DNA from 4 places in the Pandoraea sputorum genome. Region 1 is predicted to be linked to each of the others. Evidence: predicted binding sites of a transcription regulator. Region 1 holds the regulator's gene; each other region holds the start of a gene.
The links. The regulator LexA, encoded in region 1, represses DNA repair genes until DNA is damaged. The targets are predictions, from matches to a motif close to ACTGTATNNNNATACAGT.
Positions count from the first base shown of each region.

Region 2: NA29_RS01645 (ATP-dependent helicase) is a predicted target of LexA. The motif match lies at 1,691-1,708, and genes of this name have one in related genera.
Region 3: NA29_RS15750 (PA0069 family radical SAM protein) is a predicted target of LexA. The motif match lies at 1,692-1,709, and genes of this name have one in related genera.
Region 4: recA (recombinase RecA) is a predicted target of LexA. The motif match lies at 1,609-1,626, and genes of this name have one in related genera.

Region 1 is NZ_CP010431.2:3,107,705-3,111,148, forward strand. It holds gene NA29_RS13660 (efflux RND transporter permease subunit) at 1-1,255, shown strand, start outside; gene NA29_RS13665 (copper-binding protein) at 1,252-1,602, shown strand; gene lexA (transcriptional repressor LexA) at 1,778-2,431, shown strand; gene NA29_RS13675 (hypothetical protein) at 2,637-3,059, shown strand; gene NA29_RS13680 (enoyl-CoA hydratase/isomerase family protein) at 3,189-3,444, opposite strand, start outside.
Region 2 is NZ_CP010431.2:370,163-373,606, reverse strand. It holds gene NA29_RS01645 (ATP-dependent helicase) at 1-1,638, opposite strand, end outside; gene NA29_RS01640 (DUF72 domain-containing protein) at 1,807-2,748, shown strand; gene NA29_RS01635 (voltage-gated chloride channel family protein) at 2,745-3,444, opposite strand, start outside.
Region 3 is NZ_CP010431.2:3,569,296-3,572,739, reverse strand. It holds gene NA29_RS15755 (Lrp/AsnC ligand binding domain-containing protein) at 1-436, shown strand, start outside; gene NA29_RS15750 (PA0069 family radical SAM protein) at 446-1,624, opposite strand; gene NA29_RS15745 (Rossmann-like and DUF2520 domain-containing protein) at 1,843-2,778, opposite strand; gene NA29_RS15740 (TM2 domain-containing protein) at 2,788-3,237, opposite strand; gene NA29_RS15735 (META and DUF4377 domain-containing protein) at 3,247-3,444, opposite strand, start outside.
Region 4 is NZ_CP010431.2:4,917,906-4,921,349, forward strand. It holds gene recX (recombination regulator RecX) at 1-384, opposite strand, end outside; gene recA (recombinase RecA) at 489-1,553, opposite strand; gene NA29_RS21720 (response regulator transcription factor) at 1,756-2,445, shown strand; gene NA29_RS21725 (sensor histidine kinase) at 2,459-3,444, shown strand, end outside.

The DNA.
Region 1 (3,444 bases):
GCCGCCTATCCGCAACCGTCTGGACATGCTCTCGACCGGCATTAAGACGCCGGTCGGGGTGAAGATCTCCGGGCCCGATCTTGCGGGCATCGACAAGATCGCATCACAGATCGAGGCGACCGTGAAGCATGCACCGGGCGTGACGTCGGCACTCGCAGAGCGACTGAACGGCGGAAGGTATGTCGACGTCGACATCGACCGGCTTGCCGCGGCACGCTATGGGCTGGCGATTGCCGACATTCAGGCGGTTGTCTCGTCGGCGGTCGGCGGCGACAACGTGGGCGAAGTCATTGCCGGACGCGAACGCTTCCCGATCAGCCTGCGCTATCCACGCGACTTCCGCGACTCGGTGCAGGCACTTCGTGACCTGCCGATCGTGACGGATCGCGGGTCTCAGATTCGCCTTGGAGACGTCGCCACGCTCCACGTCGAAGACGGACCACCAATGATCCGGAGCGAAAACGCTCGTCTATCCGGCTACGTCTACATCGATATCCGCGACACCGACTTGCAAACGGTCGTGACTGGCATGCAACGTCTTGTGGCCGACAAAGTCGTCGTCCCGGCAGGGTATTCGATTGCGTGGTCAGGGCAGTTCGAGTACCTCGAACGCGCAGCGGCAAAGTTGCGCACGGTGATTCCGATCACACTCGCCGTGATCTTCGTGCTGCTCTTCCTGACATTCAACTCGGCGGTCGATGCGCTGATGCTGATGTCGACGATCCCCTTCGCACTCGTTGGGGGCTTCTGGCTGATTTGGGGCCTGGGTCACGCCGTGTCAGTGGCGACTTCGGTAGGCTTCATCGCGCTGGCGGGTGTGGCGGCGGAGTTCGGCGTCGTGATGCTGCTGTATCTGCGTGGCGCGCTGGAAAGGCGATTGGCCGACGGCGAGACGCTCGACGAAGCGCTGATCGTCGACGCGATTCGTGAAGGCGCCGTACTGCGCGTGCGGCCCAAAGCGATGACGGTCGCGGTGATTCTTGCTGGCCTCATCCCGATCATGATCGGTCACGGCGCAGGCTCGGAAGTCATGCAGCGTATCGCCGCGCCGATGGTCGGCGGCATGGTTACCGCGCCCCTACTTTCGATGTTCGTCATTCCCGCCGCCTGGCTGCTGTTGCAGCGGCGGCGTCTCAAGCGCTCGGTGTCGGTCGATCCGGTGGATCTGCCGAATGCCCACGCATCTGCGGTTGTCCCCGCTGTTGTTTCACACGGCACCGATGTGCCATCCACTTCTTTTGGAGAAAAACAATGAAGCAAGTCCTTATCGTTTCCGGCGTTCTTTTGGCTGCCTCGGGTATTGCGGCATCGTCGGCGTTCGCGGCCGGAGACATGAACAATATGGCGATGTCGGGCAAGCCCGCCGCTGACGTCGACGCTAACGCGGCACTGACTGACGCGACGGTCAAAAGCGTCGACACCTCGACCGGCATGGTCATGCTCGCCCACGGCGCGATGAGCAACATCGCCATGCCTGCCATGACGATGGCCTACAAGGCGAAGGACGTTGCCATGGCAAAAAGCGTGCACGCGGGCGACAAGGTCCGGGTACGCGTGGAGAACATGGGCGGAACGCTGACGATCGTTCGTATGGATAAGTAAGCGCGACCGTTGTACTGCGCCGGGCGACAGGCTTCCCGTGACGGAAAGCCGGTCGTCCGGCCCGCGACGGCGGGGACATGTGGCGGAAACTTCACGCAGTACATGAAGTTTTCCCTTGCGTTTTTGCAAACACTGTACAAAAATACAGCCACCTGTGCTTCCATACAGTGATGCCATGATCAAACTTACCGCCCGTCAACAGCAGGTCTACGAACTGGTTCAGCAAGCGATCGAGCGCACCGGCTTTCCGCCGACGCGCGCGGAGATTGCCGCAGAACTGGGCTTCTCCTCCGCCAATGCCGCCGAGGAGCACCTACGGGCACTGGCGCGCAAAGGTGTCATCGAGCTTGCCGCAGGTCAATCGCGTGGCATTCGTCTCAAGCGTCTGGACGACGCGGGCGGCACGCATCAGTTCACGCTGCCGCACATGGGCCTCATGCAGTTGTCGCTGCCGCTCGTCGGCCGTGTCGCTGCAGGCAGCCCGATCCTGGCGCAGGAACATATCGAACGCAACTTCCAGTGCGATCCGAACATGTTTGCGCGTCAGCCCGATTACCTGCTGAAGGTGCGAGGAATGTCGATGCGCGATGCAGGCATTCTCGACGGCGATTTGCTTGCCGTGCAGAAAGCTGCCGACGCGCGCGAAGGTCAGATTGTCGTGGCACGTATTGGCGACGACGTGACCGTCAAACGTTTTCACCGCGTGAAGGGCGGCGTAGAACTGATTGCCGAGAACCCCGACTTCGAGAACATCAATGTCGATGAAGGGAGCGGTGATTTCGCGCTGGAAGGGATTGCAGTCGGTCTGATCCGCAACAATGATCTATGAACGATCTATGAGCGGCCGCTGACGGTCGCCCATCGCGAACCGGGGTAGCGCGACACAGCGACTTGCCCCGACCCCTGAAGATTTGCATTTGATTGCGCCGGGCTGGGTCCGGCGCCCGTGCCCTGCTGCGCCTGCGATTTGTGACATGAACGCCGTTCGCAGCAAGACACGTCCCTCCGACCCGCTTTGAAAGAAGGATCGCATCATGGCTCGACTCTTTGGTTTGCTGCGTACGTCTCTCGGTCAATCGCACGTTCGCGTGTCATCGCAGACGCGACTCTCCGCGGTATACGGTCTCTCGGCGCTCTCTGGACCGTTCGCTTCGGCACCCGCCATCGCCCGCTCCTACACCGTGCCCACCCGCACTCGCACGACCACGCTGCCGCGCACGATTGCAGCCGCCGTCGCTTCGGCGACCCGCCGGGGCTGCCCCGCAGGAAAAGCTGTGAAAGCGTCGCGCAACGTTCGGGAACAACAGGCACGTCGTGACGCGCATGACACGCAGGAGGGTCACGATGTGCGCGTCTATCGAGACAGATCGCACATCGTGATGGTCGGCACGTTTGCCGACATCTGCCGCAAACTCGATCAGGCCGTTGGCGAACATTTCTGCCAGGCGGCGGTTTGATGTTTTGTGCTGGCCCGTCAACGCATTGCGCGAAGACGGGCTGAAACTAGCAGAGCGTGCTGGTTCCTGCGGCTTATTCGCTACGACCGGCATACAGGCTCACTTGCCTTGCAAGGCGCTCGCCGTGAGTCACTGCCCCAGCGCAAGCAGCGGATTATCGGCACTGTGACGCTCACCATCGAAGAAGCGCGCAACGTCTTCCGGCTTCACGGCTTCGATGTTCGCGTGCTGCCAGCGCGGCTTGTGGTCTTTGTCGATCACCATCGCGCGAATACCCTCGACGCCTTCGGCACCGGTGCGGCCGTCGAGGTTGAAGACGCTGCGCATCATTAACCACTCTTCACGCAGTTCGTCCGCGAGAGACAACTTGCGGGCACGACGCACC
Region 2 (3,444 bases), 2.7 Mb from region 1:
CGTCAGCTCGGTCAGGAATTGCTCGCGCGAGCCGTACGTGTTGGCGATGCGCGCGAGTTGTTCGAGATCGGCCTGACGCACGGCGGCATCGTCGAAACGTTGGGTGAGCAGCGGTGCGTACCAGCGCAGCGCCAGATCCACGTCTGCAGGCCACGCCAGCCGCGTGTCGTGCAACGTCATGAAGACTTCGACGAACGCTCGCCACTGCGTGGCGGCACCCGACGGTGGCTTGAACTCGGCCAGCACCTGCGCGGGTGTCGCGGACTGGGCCATGGCATCGAGCAAGCGCGTGGCGCTCACCGGCCCGATGCCGGGGATCAACTGCGCAACGCGAAAACCCGACAACCGGCTGGCCGGGTTATGCGCCCATCGCAAGATCGACAGCATGTCCTTCACGTGGGCCGCTTCGAGAAACTTCAACCCACCGAACTTCACGAAGGGAATATTGCGACGCGTGAGTTCCAGCTCCAGCGCCGCGCTGTGACTCCCCGTGCGAAACAGCACCGCCTGTTGCGTGAGTCGCGTGCCGGTCTCACGTTGCGCCAGCACCTGATCCGCGACCCAACGCGCCTGCCCCGATTCGTCGCTCACGTTGACAAGTTGCGGCAACCGGTCCGATAGCCGGTCCGTCCACAACGCCTTCGCGTAGCGCTCGTTCGACTCGGCGATCACCGCATTGGACGCATCGAGAATCGGCTGCGTCGACCGATAATTGCGCTCCAGCGTCACCACGTGCGCCGGCTCGGCAAACTGACCCGGGAAATCGAGAATGTTGCGGATCGTCGCCGCGCGAAACGCGTAGATCGACTGCGCATCGTCGCCCACGACCGTCAAGCCACGCCCGTCCGGTTTCATCGAGAGAAGAATCTGCGCCTGCAAGCGGTTGGTGTCCTGATACTCGTCGACGAGTACATGATCGAAGCGGGCGTCAAGCTCACGAGCCAGTTCCGGCGCACCCATCGTCTCAGCCCAATACAGCAGCAGGTCGTCGTAATCAAGCACATGCTGCGCTTGTTTCGCGTCGACATAACCGCCGAAAAGCTGCTTGAGTTGCGCTTCCCATTGCGCACACCACGGGAAGTGCCTGGCGAGCACTTCGGCGAGCGGTGCCTGACTGTTCACCACGCGCGAGTAGATCGACAGACACGTGCCTTTGAGCGGGAAACGCGACTGCGTCGCGGAAAAACCCAGATCGTGCCGCACCAGCCCGAGCAGATCCTCGGCGTCGCTGCGGTCATGAATGGTGAACGCTTCCGACAGCCCGATACGTGGGGCGAAATCGCGCAGCAACCGTGCGCCAATCGCGTGAAACGTACCGGCCCACGGCAGCGACGGCGGTTGTGTCGACGACAGCCCCAGTACCTTCTGCAACACGGCCCCCACGCGACGCTCCATTTCGCCAGCGGCACGACGCGAGAACGTAAGCAGCAGGATTCGATTGGGATCGGCACCACGCACGATCAGATTCGCGACCCGGTGCGCGAGCGTACTCGTCTTGCCCGACCCCGCCCCGGCAATCACGAGCAACGGCCCGCCAGGCGCACCATCGTCGTCCACACCGAAGTCGACGGCTTCACGCTGACGGTCGTTGAGTTCGGCCCAAGGATCGCGGGCGGCGGCGGACGGCTGTTCTGACATGCGAATCGGTGGATGAACGGCAGGCAATCGGGTTTAGGTACGCTCAAAGAGTACTGTATATTTATACATTATAGCGATGGGTTTTGTGCCCATCGAGCCTCTTGTGAAATTCGGACGAATCCTCGCTGTCACCTGCGTCGACAGCCCACCACCCCGCCTACGGCTCTTATGACAATCCGCACCGGCACGTCGTCCTGGACCGACCCCACGCTCATCGCGTGCGGACGGTTCTACCCACCGGGCGTCGATACACCGGCCGCGCGCCTGCGCCACTACGCGTCCAGGTTTGATCTCGTCGAGGTCGACAGCAGCTATTACCGGCTGCCCGACGCCGATATTGCCTGGCGATGGACGCAGCGCACGCCCCCCACCTTTCGCTTTCACATCAAGGCGTTTCGCGCCTTTACCGGGCACAACACCCCCCTCGCCGCGTTGCCGTCCGATATCGCTCAGGCGTTACCGTCACGTGAAGCGCAGCACCGCCGCGCGCCGCCGGAAAGCGCACAAATTGCCGCCACCGACATACCTGTCGAGTTGCGCGACGAGTTGTGGCGACGTTATCTCGAAGCCGTCGAGCCGTTGCGCCAAAGCGGGCAACTGACGGCCATCCACTTTCAGTTCTCGCCAAGGGTGCAAAACGACCGCGCCGGACGCGCCCTCGTTTTCGAGACCGCGCGACGGCTCGACGGGGAGCGCCATGCCATCGAATTTCGTCACCGTAGCTGGTTCGATACGCCATCGCGCGAGGCGGCCACGCTCGCCATGCTGCGCGAGACGGGCGCAGCACACACCATCGTCGACAGTCCCTGCGGATTCGACAACACCGTGCCCGCCGTATGGGCCACGACGCGCGACGACCTGTGCGTCGTTCGTCTGCACGGACGCAATGCCGCCGCGTGGAACCGGCGGGGCGTCACGGCCTCGTCGGGTCGCTTCGTCTACGAGTACAGCGCGAGTGAGCTGATCGATATTTCGGCGCGCGTCGAACGGATCGCCGCGCTCGCCGACGACACGCATGTGCTCTTCAACACCAATCACGAAGATCAAGGGATGAAAAACGCGTCTGCGTTTGAACGTGCCCTCGCCGATCTGGCTCGCCTGCGTGCTTAAGGGCGATGGGCGTTGTCCGACGATGACGAATTCGCCCTGAGCGTCTTGCGCCACGCGGGAAGATCCGCGAGCCGCGTGCCTTCAGGCACTTCACCATGTTTGCTGTGGCCCACACGCTGTGCGCGATAGATGCCCGTGTGTCCGGAACACAGATACGCAAGCACGCAAGCTATCGCCGCGTAGCCTCCGATCTGCGGACCGAAAATCTCGATCGCCATCAACGTCGACGCAATGGGCGTATTCGCCGCCCCAGCGAATACCGCAACGAATCCGATGCCCGCCAGCACTGCCGCTGGCAGCATCAGCACATGGGACAGCGCATTGCCCATCGTCGCGCCGATGTAGAACAGCGGCGTCACCTCGCCGCCCTTGAATCCCGTTCCGAGCGTGATCACCGTGAAGATTGCCTTGCCGAGAAAGTCGTACCACGGCAGCGACGTATGGAATGCGTCGACGATGGTCGGGATACCGAGGCCGAGGTACTGCGGCGTGCCGAGCATCGTGGCCGCCACGGCCACCAGCACACCGCCCGCGAAGGGACGCAGCGGCGCGTAAGCGATGCGCCGCTTCATGAAGGCGGACGTGGCATGCGTCGCCTGTGCAAACGCCATGCCGACCAAGCCGCAAAGCACGCCTGCCGCCGCAGCACTGAAGGCACCGGCGAGCGTGATCGACGGCGCGAATGCCGTCGGTGCA
Region 3 (3,444 bases), 460 kb from region 1:
CCTGACGTTGCTCCAACAGGACGGTCGGATGTCGATGAAGGACCTATCGGAGCAGGTCGGTCTGTCCATCACGCCGTGCATCGAGCGCGTGAAACGCATGGAGCGGGACGGCGTGATCATGGGCTACTTCGCCCGCGTCAATCCGGCTGCGCTGGGCGCGGCACTGCTGGTGTTCGTCGAAATCACGCTCGACCACAAGTCGGGCAACATGTTCGACCAGTTCCGCAGGGAGGTGCTGCGTATTCCGGAGGTCATGGAATGCCACCTGATTTCGGGGGATTTCGACTATCTGATCAAGGCACGCATCCGCGAGATGTCTGAATACCGGAAATTGCTGGGCGACATTCTTCTTCAACTGCCCGGCGCCGTGCAGTCGAAAAGCTACGTCGTCATGGAGGAAATCAAGGAAACGCTCACTGTTCATGTCGACGAGTGAGCGCGTTGCCTAAAAAAGATGCATCTGCGGATCTGCCGCAGTCGCCGGTCCGCTGTTCGCGGTTTGCCGGTCGGGACGCGCGTGGTGACCGCTATTGGGCCCGTTCCTATCACTGGCCTGTGGCGGCAATTCCGGGACGCAGAACTGATCGTTTCTCAATGGGGGCCTGGCCTGATTGAGTCCCAACTTGCGGGCGGCCAGGTGAAAGCGCTGCCGAATCAATTCGGCGTGTAACCCGGTGCCTTTCATCCGTGTACCGAACTCTGAGCTGTTGTGCTTTCCGTCACGCACCTGCTCGATCAGACTCATGACGTGGCGAGCCCGCAACGGGTAATTGGCCTCCAGCCATTCAACGAAGACGTCATGCACTTCTCTGGGGAGTCGCAACATCACGTACGCGGCGTACGTTGCGCCAGCCTCGGCTGCGGTCGTCAACACTCGCTCGATATCGAAATCGGTCAGCGCAGGCACGATCGGCGCGACGATGACGCCTGTCGGAATGCCCGCGTCCGTGAGCTTGCGTATGGCGTCGATGCGTCGCGACGGCGTATTCGCTCGCGGTTCCATCTTGCGGGCGATATCCGCATCGAGCGTTCCCACCGAAATGAAGACCCGGGCCAGACCGCGCGCGGCCATGCGCGAAAGAATGTCGATATCGCGCGTGACGAGCGCCGACTTGGTGGTGATGCCGACGGGGTGCCCAAAACGCTCCAGCACTTCCAGGACACTGCGTGTGATCCCGTATTCCCGCTCGATTGGCTGATAAGGATCCGTGTTTGCGCCCAGCGCAAGTAGTGCAGGTTGGTAACCGCGCTTGCGCAATTCGGCGTCGAGACGCTCTGCCGCATTGTGTTTCGCGTACAAACGTGTCTCGAAGTCCAGACCTGGAGAGAGTCCCAGGTAGGCGTGCGTGGGGCGCGCGAAGCAATAGGTGCAGCCGTGCTCACATCCACGGTAGGGATTGATCGAGCGGTCGAAGGGAATGTCCGCCGAGGTGTTGCGCGAGATGATCGTTCGCGCATTTTCCAGTGCGACCTGTGTCACGAATTTGACTTCGCATTCTTGGGCAGCGTCCGATTCATGACGGGTCTCATCGATCTCGCGACGAAACGCTGAAAAGCGCGATTCGAGATTGGCTGTGGCGCCTCGGCCCTTGCGCGACGGGGGCGGCGCGAATGAGGATGCCATGACTCATCTCCTGAATAGCTGTCCCTGTCACGGCCATCGGACGGCCGCAGGGAATGCTTGTCATTATACTGTGTTTTTATACAGTATCAGGGTGGAGGAGAGATATGAAGAATGAGGGGAGCGGGGTGAGCGCCATCCCGCTGGCACTCGTCGGCGCGGCGGCGCTGGCGATCCGGGGCGCGGCGATAGGGTGGGCCTTTTACGAGGCGTGGCTGAATCTATCCGTGACTTCCGGGCGTGACCGGAGGGATGAAGGGCGCGATCGCTCGCGCAATGTCGTCGAGGGAGGCATTGTCCGGGTTCGAACGCTGACGGGCCAGATGAATGGCGCGCAGGGTCAGCAGCGAGTAAAGCGTCGCGTGATTGCCCCCCATGGCTGCGAGCGCTTCGACGTGGCGGGCAACGATATTGGCGTCGCCGCGCGACACCGGTCCGGCAAGCGCACCGGGGAGCCCGCGTTCGCGCGCTGCGTTGAGCGTGCCCATGACCAGCGGCCACATTGCATCTTGCGCAGCGCCCTCGGGCATGCCGATGGACTTCCAGAGGTGAGTCGCCTCGTCGAGCAGGCAGAGCAGAAAGCTGGCTGCGTAGTTGGCCCCCGCGTGGTATCGCATGCGTTCGCCCGCCGGAATCGACAAGGGGTGGCAGCCAATATCGCTCGTGAGACGCTGAAGGATGTCGTTCAGCGGCGCTTCTGCCTCGATGGTGATGGCGCACCCTTGCATGCGGGTCGCGTCGTCGTCGAGTCCTGCGAAAAGAAAAAGTGGATGGAAGCCGCCAATTTGCCCGCCGTGACGTGTCGCGGGCGTGAGCAACCCAACCTCGGATGCGCCGCTGCAATGGACCAGCGCCTGGCCTGTTCGCGGCGTGAGGTACGTAGCACAAGTCGCTATTGCGTCGTCAGGCACCGTCAGGAAGACCAGATCGGCTCGCGAAAAGACGTCGCTCATGTCCTCCGAACGTTCAATGGCGATGGCCTCGCAATTGGGCAAGGCCGTCGCAATGCGCCTCGAACTTTCGACACTCCGGCTAGCAACGATCGTCACTTCGTATCCGGCGCGGGTCGCGGCCTGCGCGAGCGCACGAGCCACACGCCCGGCGCCGATGAAGCCCAGCGTCGGACGATGGGAAGGGGCGGTGGGAGTGGGCGTCACGATCGGTTTTTACTGCGACAGGCGATTCGGTGTGTCGTGGATTTCAAAGTAGGTCTGAAATGCGACGGCCAAACCGACCATCATCAGCATGGCGCCCACAAACAGCGACACGCTGACGATGATGACCGCGATCCAGCCCGACTTCGACTTATTCGAGACGTGGGTGTTGAACTGCGCGTTCCAGCGCTCGTCGGGACGCAAGCCGTAGACAATCGCCGTGAGAAACGCCGAAAACAGCGAAATGGCACCCAGAATCGTGAGTATCCAACCGGCGAGGGAATGCAGTTCGCTCGTGACCAGAAGTCCCCAGCCCGCCACCCCGCACGCCGAGCCCACAATGTGGGCCCAGCCGAAGCGGTCGCGCATGCCATACAGATAGAAGCGATGCAGGCCAAGCGTGCCGAACAGCATCGCGAGACCGGCGGTCAGGGTCTTGGATTTATAAGCGACTGCGTTCATTTGAAATGGTTATCGAGCAGGCGTTTCCCGAATGACTTCGACGAGCGTCCAGCGCATGCTCGACGCGTCAGCGGGCGGATTGGCGACAGGTTCGCCGTGAATTTTCACGCGGTATTCTACGCCGGGCTTCCACTCGAAGCCATCGATGTGGGCATACCAGAGTTCCCATTGCGATTTTCCGGAGTCGTCGGCGGCGCGCACACGCAA
Region 4 (3,444 bases), 1.8 Mb from region 1:
TTCGGTCTCCCGCAATTGCTCGGAGATCGCAGCGACGGTTTCCGCGTCGACCTGATGCTGCTTGAGCTCGCCGACGATGCGCGACGTGCCCATGCGCGAGGCGCGCCGGTTCACCACACTTTCCGCGAATCGTTCGTTCGACAGCCATCGTTCCTGCTCAAGCGCGTCGAGCACGCGCTCGAGTGCTTCGGGGTCCTCGGCATCCGCGTAAGGCGTGAGCTTGCGACGCAGTTCCGCCCGACTGTATTCACGACGTGCCAGATAGGACAGCGCCCGTCCTTTCAGACTCAGCGTCGGTTTGCGAGACCGCTTGACCGCGACGGCCTCGTCGCCCGGCGGGGGCGGCGGCGCATTCGGATCACGGGGAGGACGTCGATTGATCATGAGTTCATCGTAGCGCTGCTATGCGCAGCAAGAATGCAAAACGGCAGCGCGACGCCGTAGGGCCTCGCGCTGCCGTTCCAACAACTCAGGCGCCAATCAAACGATCAGGCCTCGTCGTCTTCTTCGATCTCACCGGTTTCGTTGATCGCCGTCACACCCAGCGATGCACGGACCTTGTTCTCGATCTCGTGGGCGATTTCCGGATTTTCGCGCAGGAATTCCCGCGCGTTGTCCTTGCCCTGACCGATCTTCTCGCCGTTGTAGCTGTACCAGGCACCGGCCTTCTCGACGATCTTCGCGTTGACACCCAGATCGATGATTTCGCCTTCGCGCGAGATACCCTGACCGTAGAGAATGTCGAAAATCGCTTCGCGGAACGGCGGCGACACCTTGTTCTTGACGACCTTGACGCGGGTTTCGTTACCGACCACCTCGTCGCCCTTCTTGATCGAACCGATACGGCGGATGTCCAGACGCACCGACGAGTAGAACTTCAGTGCGTTACCGCCGGTCGTCGTTTCCGGGTTGCCGAACATGACGCCGATCTTCATACGAATCTGGTTGATGAAGATCACCGTGCAATTCGTGCGCTTGATGGTGCCGGTCAGCTTACGCAGCGCCTGCGACATCAGACGTGCCTGAAGACCCGGCAGCGAATCGCCCATCTCGCCTTCGATTTCAGCCTTCGGCACCAGTGCCGCAACCGAGTCGATGATGATGAGATCGATCGAGCCCGAGCGCACCAGTGCATCGGCGATCTCCAGCGCCTGTTCGCCCGTGTCCGGCTGCGAGATCAGCAGTTCCGGCACCGAGACGCCCAGCTTGTTGGCGTAACCGACGTCGAGGGCATGCTCTGCATCGATGAACGCGCAGGTGCCGCCGATCTTCTGCATTTCCGCCACGACTTGCAGCGTGAGCGTAGTCTTACCCGACGATTCCGGGCCGTAAATTTCGATCACACGGCCGCGCGGCAGGCCGCCGACGCCCAGCGCGATGTCCAGACCCAGCGAGCCCGTGGAGACGACCTGGATGTCCGCTTCGACCTCGCCGTCGCCGAGACGCATGATCGAGCCCTTGCCGAATTGCTTCTCGATCTGCGCGAGGGCGGCGGCGAGCGCCTTGCCTTTCTCGGCCGACAGATTGGCAGACCCTTTCTTGCTTTCTTCCATGAATCGTCCTTTGATATGATGAGCGAGACGGCTCGAGTGAGGCGTGACTGCCGGTACTGTATAAAAAACCAGTGCTCTTTGCAAGTGCCTGTTGTCCGAAAGCGCCGAAACGACAAAAAAAGCCGCGAACCACGCGCCGCAACATCACAGGAGACACACCCGTGCCGTCAGGCATTGGTGCCTACACAAGCCTATCACGCCCATGCGAATTCTCATCGCAGAGGATGACAGCATTCTGGCCGACGCCCTGACCCGCTCGCTGCGTCAGGGGGGCTACGCCGTCGATCACGTCAAAACGGGGCTCGAAGCCGATTCCGCGCTGTCCGCCCAGACATTCGACCTGCTGATTCTCGACCTCGGTCTGCCCCGCCTTCCCGGTCACGAAGTCCTGCGCCGCCTGCGCGCCCGCAATTCCCACTTGCCTGTTCTGATTCTGACCGCGTCCGACAGCGTCGACGCCCGCGTGAAGGGCCTCGATCTCGGCGCCGACGACTATATGGCCAAGCCGTTTGCCCTCGCCGAACTCGAAGCGCGCGTGCGGGCGTTGACGCGGCGCGGTGCAGGTGGCGGCTCGACGGTGATCCGTCACGGGCCACTGAGCTTCGATCAGGTCGGTCGCACCGCCTATATCAACGAGCAGATGCTCGATCTGTCCGCGCGCGAGCTCGAATTGCTCGAAGTGCTGCTGCTGCGCACGGGACGGCTCGTCTCCAAGGAACAGCTCGTCGACCATCTTTGCGGATGGGGCGAAGAGGTGAGCAACAACGCCATCGAGGTGTACATGCACCGGCTGCGTAAGAAGATCGAGCCGAGCGGCGTACGCATCGCCACGATCCGCGGGCTGGGATATTGTCTGGAGAAGCCGGCAGCGGCCCCCGCCAACGCGGCATGATCGGGCTCGTCCGATGCGTTTGAGCTTTCGTCACCCCCACCGCGCCACGCCTGCGTCGTCGGACAACGCGTCTCACGCCGATCCGGACGACCCGCGCCCCCCGTCGGTGGACGCCGCCGATCCCTTCGACCCTTACGCCGATCCCTTCGTACGTCCGGGCTTCGGCGCGCCACTGGAGCGCGAGGCCGAGCCGCCGCCGCGCTCGCTCTTCGGCGAGATCCTCGACTGGATGCTCGCGCCGTTGCTGCTGCTCTGGCCGATGAGCATTGCGGTGACGTACCTGGTCGCAAAATCGATTGCCGACGGCCCGTTCGACCGTGCGCTGGAGACCAATACTTACGTTCTCGCCCAGCAGGTTCACGCGGATCGCGGCCAGGTCACACTTACGCTGCCTATGCCCGCACGCGATCTGTTGCGCGCCGACGCGACCGACAACATCTACTATCAGGTGCTCGGCGCGAAGGGCGAACTCGTGGGCGGCACGGCAGAACTGCCGCTGCCGCATGAAGACGACCGCCCGCAACCCGGTGTGGTCCAGTTTCGCGACGAAACCGTGGGCGGCAACGACATTCGCGTTGCATTCACTTATGTCGATCTGCCGCGCATGCAGCCACCGGGCAGCATGGCGCTCGTACAGGTCGCGGAGACGCTCGACAAGCGCAGTCAGTTGGCCAACGAAATCATCAAGGGCGTGATCCTGCCGCAGTTCGTGATTCTGCCGCTGGCCATCGTACTCGTCTGGTTCGGTTTGTCGCGCGGCCTCGCGCCGCTGCATGCGCTGCAGGAGCACATTCGGGCACGGCGTCCCGATGATCTTTCGCCCCTTGAAGCGCGACAAGCACCGCCGGAAATCGCGCCCCTCGTCAATTCGCTGAACGATCTGCTCGGACGCCTCGAGCAGAACATGAAACTCCAGCAACGCTTCATTGCAGACGCTGCACACCAGCTCAAGACACCGCTCGCGGGCCTTCGCATGCAAGCTGAACTGGCGTTACGTCA